2 regions of the Zhihengliuella halotolerans genome follow, and region 1 is predicted to be linked to the other one. Evidence: predicted binding sites of a transcription regulator. Region 1 holds the regulator's gene; the other holds the start of a gene.

Region 1 (4,387 bases):
TGCCTACTTGATTCCCGCGTTGGCCCACGCGGTGAATTCGGACAAGCCCGTTGTCGTCTCCACTGCGACGCTGGCCCTGCAGGCACAGATCGTCAGCCGCGACGTGCCCCGGCTCCTGGAGCACCTCGCAGACGAGCTCCCACGCCCGATGGACGTGGCGATCGCCAAGGGCCGAGGCAACTACGTCTGCAAGTACAAGCTCGGGGGCGGCTACCCGGACGACGACGAGGGGGCGCTGTTCTCGCTCACGGAGGACGGTGCCTCGAGGCAGCAGGCATCAGGGCCAACGTCCCCCCTGGGGCGAGACGTCGTCCGCGTCCGCGAGTGGGCCGAGGAAACGCCGACGGGTGATCGCGACGACCTGCGCCCCGGCGTCAGCGACCTGGCGTGGCGCCAGGTCTCCGTCAGCGCCCGTGACTGCCTCGGCGCCCAGAAATGCCCGATGGCCGAAGAGTGCTTCAGCGAGATGGCGCGCGCCCGGGCCGCCGAATCCGACGTCGTCATCACCAACCACGCGATGCTTGCCGTCTCGGCGTTCGAGGGGCTCGCTGTCTTGCCGGACTTCGACACGGTCATCATCGACGAGGCGCACGAACTTCAGGATCGGGTGACCGGATCGGTGACGCGCGATCTTTCGGGCAGCATGGTCCTCACTGCGGCCAGCGCCGCGCGCAAGCACTGCCGCGTGAACGTCGACCAGCTCACGCAGGCCGCGAAAGCGCTCGACAAGGCGCTCACCGGGGTACCCGCCGGCCTTATGCCCAAGGGTCTGAACGAGGCGCAGGCGGTAGCGGTCGGGGAGGTCGCGGACGCGGCGCGGGTCGCGATGTCCGACTCGAAGCCCGAACCGAACGAGCCCGTTGACGGGGCGCGCCAGATGGCACGCTCGCAGCTGTCCTACCTCGTGGAGATGGGCGACCGGCTCCAGGAGTCGACCGACCAGCGCGAGGTCGTCTGGGCGTCCCGCCCGGGCAGCTTCGTGCCGGGTCAGGGCTACGTGCAACCGGACGATTCAACCCCGGCCACGCTGTACGTCGCCCCGCTCTCCGTCGCGGGCAAACTCCGCGAGGGCCTCTTCGACGGGCGGACGGTCGTGCTGACTTCGGCGACCCTCGCCATCGGCGCGGCGTTCGAGCACGTGGCCGGGGACCTCGGCCTGCTCGGCGACGGTGCACCGTCCTGGGAGGGAATCGATGTCGGCAGCCCGTTCGACTACCCGAGGCAGGGGATGCTCTACGTCGCCAAGCACCTGCCCAAGCCGGGAAGGCAGGTCTCCGCAGAGGCACTCGACGAGATCGCCGACCTGATCCACGCCTCCGGTGGTGGCGCCCTGGTGCTGTTCTCCTCGAAGCGTGCGGCCGAAGATGCGGCCGAGGCCCTGCGGCCGCGGCTGAATGAGACGATCCTCTGCCAAGGCGAGTCGGGCATGAGTGCGTTGGTCGAGCAGTTCTCGGAGGAACCGGACACCTGCCTTTTCGGAACCATGACCCTGTGGCAAGGCGTGGATGTCCCGGGTCCTTCCTGCCGGCTGGTCATCATCGACCGCATCCCCTTTCCGCGGCCCGATGATCCGCTGTCGACGGCGCGCAGCCGGGACGTGGCCCAGCGCGGGGGCAACGGTTTCATGTCCGTGGCGGCCAGCCACGCTGCCGTGCGGCTCGCGCAGGGCGCGGGACGGCTAGTGCGGTCGACCACGGACCGCGGTGTCGTCGCCATTCTGGACTCGCGACTCGCAACCGAGCGCTACGGCGGATTCTTGCGGGCATCCCTGCCGGCAATGTGGCCCACTGTCGACAAGACGACGGTCACCGGGGCGCTCAAGCGCCTCGCCGAGCACAACTGATCCGCCACGAAAAGAGGAGGGCGCCTACCCCGCGGGGTAGGCGCCCTCCTCTTTTCGTCGCCGCAGGCGACTCTAGATTGAACGCATCACCGAGACGACCTTGCCCATGACGGTGGCCGAGTCGCCGAGAATAGGCTCGTACTGCCGGTTCTGCGGCAGCAGCCAGGTGTGCCCGTCCCGCTGACGGAACGTTTTCACGGTCGCCTCGTCGTCGAGGAGCGCCGCTACGATGTCGCCGTTCTCTGCGTCGCTTTGTTGGCGGACGACGACGAAGTCGCCGTCGCAGATGGCGGCTTCGACCATGGAATCGCCGCTGACCTTGAGCATGAAGAGTTCACCCTGACCGACGAGCTGACGGGGGAGCGGCATCATGTCCTCGACGGTCTGGTCCGCAAGAATCGGGCCCCCTGCGGCAATGCGGCCGACGAGCGGGACCATCGCAGTGTCGGCGGCGCTCGTGAGTTCGGCTACTGGCCGGCCGCTCACCGTCTTCATGTCGTCTGTCGCCGAGTGCGCATTCTCATCCGACAGCGTCAGCGGCTTGAGGATTTCCATCGCCCGCGGACGGCGGGGGTCGCGCCGAATGTAACCGAGCTTCTCGAGCTGAATGAGTTGATGCGTCACGCTCGAGAGGCTCGCGAGGCCGACGGTGTCGCCGATCTCCCGCATCGACGGCGGGTAGCCGTGAGCTGCGATCGACCGCTGGATCATTTCCAGGATCTTGCGCTGGCGCAGCGTCAGACTCTTGCGCTGGCGGCGCGGTTTGGGGGACTCACTCGAGGCCATGGCCACACATCCTTGCTACCCGTTCGGACACCCCGGCTGACTCGAACCCAAAATGCGGGTGCCGGCTGGTGAAGTGACTCCTACGAACCACCTGCTTCAACCATAGACGATTTTCGACCCAGCTTCAAAGATTTATTCGAAGGTGTCTCGACAAGCATCGCTCAAGGATGCTAGACATGGACATGCAAGCTTCGAAGTCCTGTTCTAGTTCGAACTTCGATCGTGATGCGGAGCTTCGAATTCGAGGTTTCACCCGGCAGAGGATGCGGGACGGGAACCATTGTACGAGAAAGAAAGGCAAGACCTTGGCACATATCTCACTCGCGCCAGACCCCTCCTTCGCCTCTACGGCCCAGCTTTCCGCGCCCCGGACCCGTCCGGGAAAACTACGCCTGACGCAGCGCGGACGTTTCGTTCTCATCGGGCTTCCGCTGATGCTGGGCGCCGCGCTCCTCGTCCTGCTCGTAGGTCTTTTGAACTCGCCGGCCAACGCGGCCGGCAGCCTCGAAGTGGCCGCGCCCGAGGTGGAGGCGGTCACGGTGTTGAGCGGTGACAGCCTCTGGGGTCTGGCGCAGGAGTTCGCTCCGGCTCGCGATCCGCGCATCGTGATCTCGGAGATCGTGGAACTGAACGGGCTGGAGAAGCAAGTTGTCGAGGTCGGGCAAGAGGTCTTCGTCCCTGTCGGTTGACGGGCGAACGTGGTCATTTTAAGACTCCCGCCGGTCCGGCATTCTGAACTCGGGCAGCATCAGAACTAAGCTGGATCGGTGAGTGATGTTCTAGAGAGACTGTCGAAGCTCCCACTGCGAGAGAACCTGCGGGGCCTGCAACCCTACGGTGCACCCCAGCTGGATGTCCCCATACAACTGAACGTCAACGAGAACACGCATCCGCTCCCGGAAGCGGTCAGCCGGGCCATCGCGGACGAGGTCTTCGCCGCCGCGCAACGGCTGAACCGGTACCCGGACCGAGAGTTCGTCGAGCTGAGGTCCCGCCTTGCGGACTATCTCGGCCACGACGTGAACGCGGACCAGGTCTGGGCTGCGAATGGATCCAACGAAGTCCTCCAACAGATCCTGCAGGCGTTCGGCGGACCGGGCCGGAGCCTGCTGAGCTTTCCGCCCACGTACTCGATGTATCCGCTGCTCGCCAGCGGTACCGACACGACCTACATCGCCGGCGCGCGGGCCGACGACTTCCAATTGACCGCTGAGTCCGCGGCAGCCCAGGTTCGCGCACACCGGCCGAACATCGTTTTCCTGTGCTCCCCGAATAATCCGACCGGGACCGCACTGGGCCAGGATGTCGTCACCGCGGTCTACGATGCGGGTCAGGAATCGCAGGCCATCGTGGTCGTCGACGAGGCCTACGCCGAGTTCCGCCACGCGGGAACGCCGTCAGCCCTGGAACTTCTCCCGGGACGGGAGCGGCTGATCGTGAGCCGGACGATGAGCAAGGCTTTCTCCCTGGCCGGCGCCCGTTTGGGCTACCTGGCGGCTGCTGAAGAAGTGACGGCCGCCCTGCGGCTCGTCCGCCTGCCCTATCACCTGTCGGCCGTGACCCAGGCGACCGCCAACGCGGCGCTCAAGCACGTCGGCGCGCTCCTGGCCAACGTGGAGGACATCAAGATCCAGCGCGACCGGATCGTTGACGAGCTGACCAGGATGGGGCTCACTCCGGCCGCGAGTGACTCCAACTTCGTATTCTTCGGGGGGCTCGAGTCCCCGTCCACGGTCTGGTCGGGCCTTGTTGCCAAGG
Region 2 (4,387 bases), 450 kb from region 1:
CGCTACCCGTCGCGGTTCGCGCTGCATCACGTGCTCTCGCGGGAGCAGCGCATCTCGCCGCTGCTCTCGGGCCGCATCGACTCCGAGAAGCTCACCGCGCTGCTCGAGAACGTCATCCGCACCGATCAGGTCGACGAGTGGTTCCTGTGCGGGCCGTTCGAGCTCGTCCAACTGGTGCGCGACACGCTCGCAGGCAAGGGCGTGCCCGCGGATCGGGTGCGTTTCGAGCTGTTCACGACCGGCAAGCCGACCCGGCCGGAGGGCCACATCGGCCGCGCCGTCCAGGACGACGACGGTGAGAACTTCGAGATCGAGTTCCGTCTGGACGGTCTCTCGGGCGAGGTGAAATCGCCTGTCGCCGCGAACGAGACGATCCTCAACGCGGCCCTGCGCGTGCGCCCCGACGTGCCGTTCGCGTGCGCCGGCGGAGTCTGCGGCACGTGCCGCGCGAAGGTCACCGGCGGCGACGTCAAGATGGCCGAGAACTACGCGCTCGAAGAGGACGAGGTCGACGCCGGCTACGTGCTCACGTGCCAGACCCGCCCGACGAGCGAACGCGTCAGCGTCGACTTCGACGCCTGACGCCCGCCTCCGCGCACTGTCCGTCGTCGTCCTGCCGGCAACCACCCGAACCGCAACCCCCGCAGCCCCGTCCCGTAAACCCCGCAACCACTGGAGTCATCGTGATCGACCTGAACATCGCGGACGGCATCGCGACCGTCACGCTGAACGCACCCGAGAAGATGAACGCGCTCGACGTCGCGGCTCTCGCCGAGCTGTCCCAGGCGTACGACGACGCCGCCGCGGCTGCCGAACGCGGTGAGGTCAGGGCCCTGCTGCTCAAGGGGGAGGGGCGCGGCTTCTGCGCCGGTCGGGACATTTCCGGCGTCGTACCGGCTGATGACGATGTCATCGGCTACTTGGGGGGCACAGTGCAGCCGGTGCTGGAGAAGATGGCGGCGTTCCCGGCGCCGACGTTCGCGGCCGTGCAGGGCGCGTGCCTGGGTGTCGGGCTCGGGCTGGCGATCGCGACCGACGTCGTCTACGTCGCTGACAACGCCAAGATCGGCTCGCCGTTCGCGAATCTCGGCGCGACGCTCGACTCGGGTGGGCACTGGCTGTTTACCGAGCGACTGGGCGCCCACCGGACGCTGGATCTGATCTACACCGCGGAGCTGATGAGCGGCGAGCAGGCCGTGGCTCAGGGGCTGTTCAGCCGTTCCTTCGCCGCCGACGAGCTGTACGAGCGCACCGAGGAGATCGTCGCCCGCGTCGCCTCCGGTGCCACGGGAGCGTTCCGGGCCTCGAAGGAGCTCGTGGCGCAGATCCGCGACCAGCGGCTGGGGCTGTGGGCCTCGATGGCGAATGAGAATCAAGCCCAGGCCGACCTGTGCGACACGGCGGACTACGCCGAGGGTTTCGCGGCCTTCCAGGAGAAGCGGAAGCCGGCCTTCAAGGGCGAGTAGGGGGGCGATTCCAGCCAGGGAAAGCCCGCAGGATTGTCGGCGGAGGCACGCTCTACTGCCTCGGCAGAGTGGAGGCGACAGCGGATCGGAAGATCCTGCGGAAGCACACGTACCGACGAGTGCACCGGCACTGAGCAGCTTGATACCCACTGCGCCTCGAGGACTCGTTCCACGCCCGCCCATTCGTAGGGCTTCATACGTTCGAAGGTGCCCTTGTCGATCAGGTGCACCCAACCGGGTTGGAGTAGGTCCGTTCTCTGGTCGCTGCCGGAGAGAGACAAGAAGTAGTGGGGTGGTGTCCAGGCGCCTTCCGATTCGATGTGGACGCAGGAGTTGAGCATGCCGTTGGTCGAGGGGCCGCGCAGTGCGTAGCACATAGCCCATATCGCGTCGGAGGAGCCAAAGACTGCCCGGCGTTTACTGAATTCGTCTGGGCTTCTGTCCAGGGGCGCCCGGGGCTGCAACTCATCCAGGCCCCCACGCTGCGTGCCGTGCAAGAGAAAGCCGCCCCTCTCTGCCGCCCATTGCAGAACTTCCCAGAGCGGTTCATCGTGGCGGAGCAGGGCGCGGTCTCCCGTGCTGATGAAACGCTGCCAGCTCTCGGCGCGCGGCTGGGCTCGCCGTGGTGGCGCGGCCTCCAGCCAGGGTGGAATGCCGGGCTGGGCGCTACGAACGCTCACGTGGGGGTCTCCTCGTCGATGCCGGGACTGTCGTGGCAAAAAGAGAGTCCTGCGCTGTAGAACGGAGGATACCGCACCGTATCGGGGCCGTTCGTCGATTCTCTGACAGGTTGGACGCAGTCCGGTCTTCGATGGCGAGTAGAAGTACGTAGAAATCTTCCATCAACTATTCACACAGTCGAGCAGATCTTCTAAAATGGAGGTATGACTCAGCCGCAGGAGTTCAGGGTTCATCTCGGGGACACGGTCCTCGCGGTGAAGCCGGCTGCGTCCAGTGAGGCAGGCGCTCTCGTCGGCGCCCCGGCGCTCGAAGCGGCCCTCGAGGCACTGGGCCCGAAGGATCTGCTGCAGTTCGCCGAGCAGTTGCGTCGATTCGCCGAGGCGGCTGGTTTCCGGGCGGCAGCGGCACTGGAAGACGTGACGCGGAGCCGCATCTCTGCCGACCTCGAGGAACTCGGGCAGTCCTCCCCGGGGATGCGGACCTCTGTGGGGACCGGCCGTCTCGTCCACGATGCTCCGGAAGAGGTTGTGGCCCTGGAGATCGCGGCCGTGCGCGGCATCGCCCGGATGACGGCCGCCCGCGAGGTCGGGCGCGCTCGGACGCTCGTGGACGACCTGCCCGACGTGCTGAGCAGGATGGCCGCCGGCGGTCTGGGCCCCGCCCATGCGCGGTCCGTGGTGGACCTCGCCGACAAGATCGAGCCGGAACGCATCGCGGAGCAGGACACGGACGACCCGGCGGCATGCGAACAGCACGAGCGCCGGGTGGAGGCCAGTCGGCGCGAATGCCGCCGGCGCCGGCAGGCGTTCGGTGCCGACCTGCTCGAGCGTTCCAGCGGGAAGACTCCCGGTCAGCTCGAGCGATACGGCAAGCGACGGCTCGAGAAGGAGCTCGACGAGCCCTTCGCCCAGCGTCATCGCCGCGCGGCCGATCGCCGGTTCGTCGCCGTCGACGCCGACGAGGACGGCATGTGCTTCCTCAGCGCCTACATCCCGACCGTAGCGGCCGAGGCCATCGACCGGCGGCTGGCGGAGTTCGCGGCGGCGCAGAAGCACCGCGACGCCGTTGCCGGGGATGAAGACGAGCGCACTCTCGCCCAGGTCCGCGCCGACGCCTTCATCGACATCCTCCTCTCCGGCCCCGAGGCTGTCGGCCTGCAGAACGTCAAGCCCGAAGTGACAGTCACCGTTCCGTCGACCGTCTTCCCGGGATTGGCGGTTCTGGCCGACCAGGGCGGCTCGGCTCCGGGCCTCTTGGACGGCGAGTCGCTCGCCCCCGGGGCCGACCTGCCTGAGGCCGAGCGCTTCGGATCCTTCGGCCTCGATGAACTGGCGGCGATCCTGCCGCAGGCCAGCACGTGGACGCGGGTCGTCACGGATCCCTGGACCGGGGCGATCACCGCCTTCGACGCCGAGGCCTACCGCCCACCCCGGGCGCTGCGCCGCGCGCTCGCACTGCGCGACCGCACGTGCCGGGTCCCCGGGTGCGGACGCCGGGCCACCGCCTGCGAACCCGATCACGTGATCGAGCGCCAGGATGGCGGGAGGACGGAGCTGTCGAATCTTGTCTCGGTCTGCAAACGCTGCCACCGACTCAAGTCGTGGGGGCTCCTGACTTTCGACCTCCACCCCGACGGGACTCTCATCGCCGAGACCTGGTGGGGGACGCGGCGGAAGACTCTGCCCGATGCGCCCTGGGCGGCATGGCCCATGGACTCGCCGCCGCCCCGAAGCCGGGAAGCAGACACCGGGACGCCGACGGCGCAACTCTTCATACTCGAATCACCCATCGACCTCGGCAAGCCTGCGCCCGCCAGTCACCGGAGCAGTAAGGACGACGAGGAGTTCGCGGAGATCGTCGCTCGGCTCGAGCGAAGTCTCGTGTCGTTCATGGAGCCGTGCCCGTTCTAGCCGTCCTGGCAGCGTCGTGTCCCTGCGGCTGGGAGAGTAGGGTGCAATGCGCAGGGAGCCGAGAATTCCGCTCCCGGTGGGCGGAAGAGGGAGTGGAATGTGGACGAGTCCACCGCAGAGGAACTGACCGTGGGCCAGCTGGCCGAACGCAGCGGGCTAGCCATCTCCGCGCTGCACTTCTACGAGCGCAAAGGCCTGATCCACAGCCGTCGGACCTCGGGAAACCAGCGCCGATACCCGCGCTCGGTCCTCCGCCGGGTCGCCGTCGTCCGTGCCGCACAGCGTGCCGGCATCCCGTTGAGCACCGTCGCCGCGGCGCTCGCCCACCTG

What was found. Region 1 encodes LexA, which represses DNA repair genes until DNA is damaged. Its sites were predicted from a motif close to TCGAACANNTGTTCGA; they were not measured.
Region 2: EV380_RS09220 (HNH endonuclease signature motif containing protein) is a predicted target of LexA. The motif match lies at 2,325-2,340, and genes of this name have one in related genera.

The regions. Positions count from the first base shown of each region.
Region 1 is NZ_SHLA01000001.1:1,575,374-1,579,760, reverse strand. Features, by position in the region: gene EV380_RS07125 (ATP-dependent DNA helicase) at 1-1,843, shown strand, start outside; gene lexA (transcriptional repressor LexA) at 1,916-2,629, opposite strand; gene EV380_RS07115 (LysM peptidoglycan-binding domain-containing protein) at 2,806-3,318, shown strand; gene EV380_RS07110 (histidinol-phosphate transaminase) at 3,397-4,387, shown strand, end outside.
Region 2 is NZ_SHLA01000001.1:2,027,360-2,031,746, reverse strand. Features, by position in the region: gene paaE (1,2-phenylacetyl-CoA epoxidase subunit PaaE) at 1-582, shown strand, start outside; gene EV380_RS09230 (enoyl-CoA hydratase/isomerase family protein) at 684-1,466, shown strand; gene EV380_RS09225 (hypothetical protein) at 1,406-2,146, opposite strand; gene EV380_RS09220 (HNH endonuclease signature motif containing protein) at 2,351-4,057, shown strand; gene soxR (redox-sensitive transcriptional activator SoxR) at 4,157-4,387, shown strand, end outside.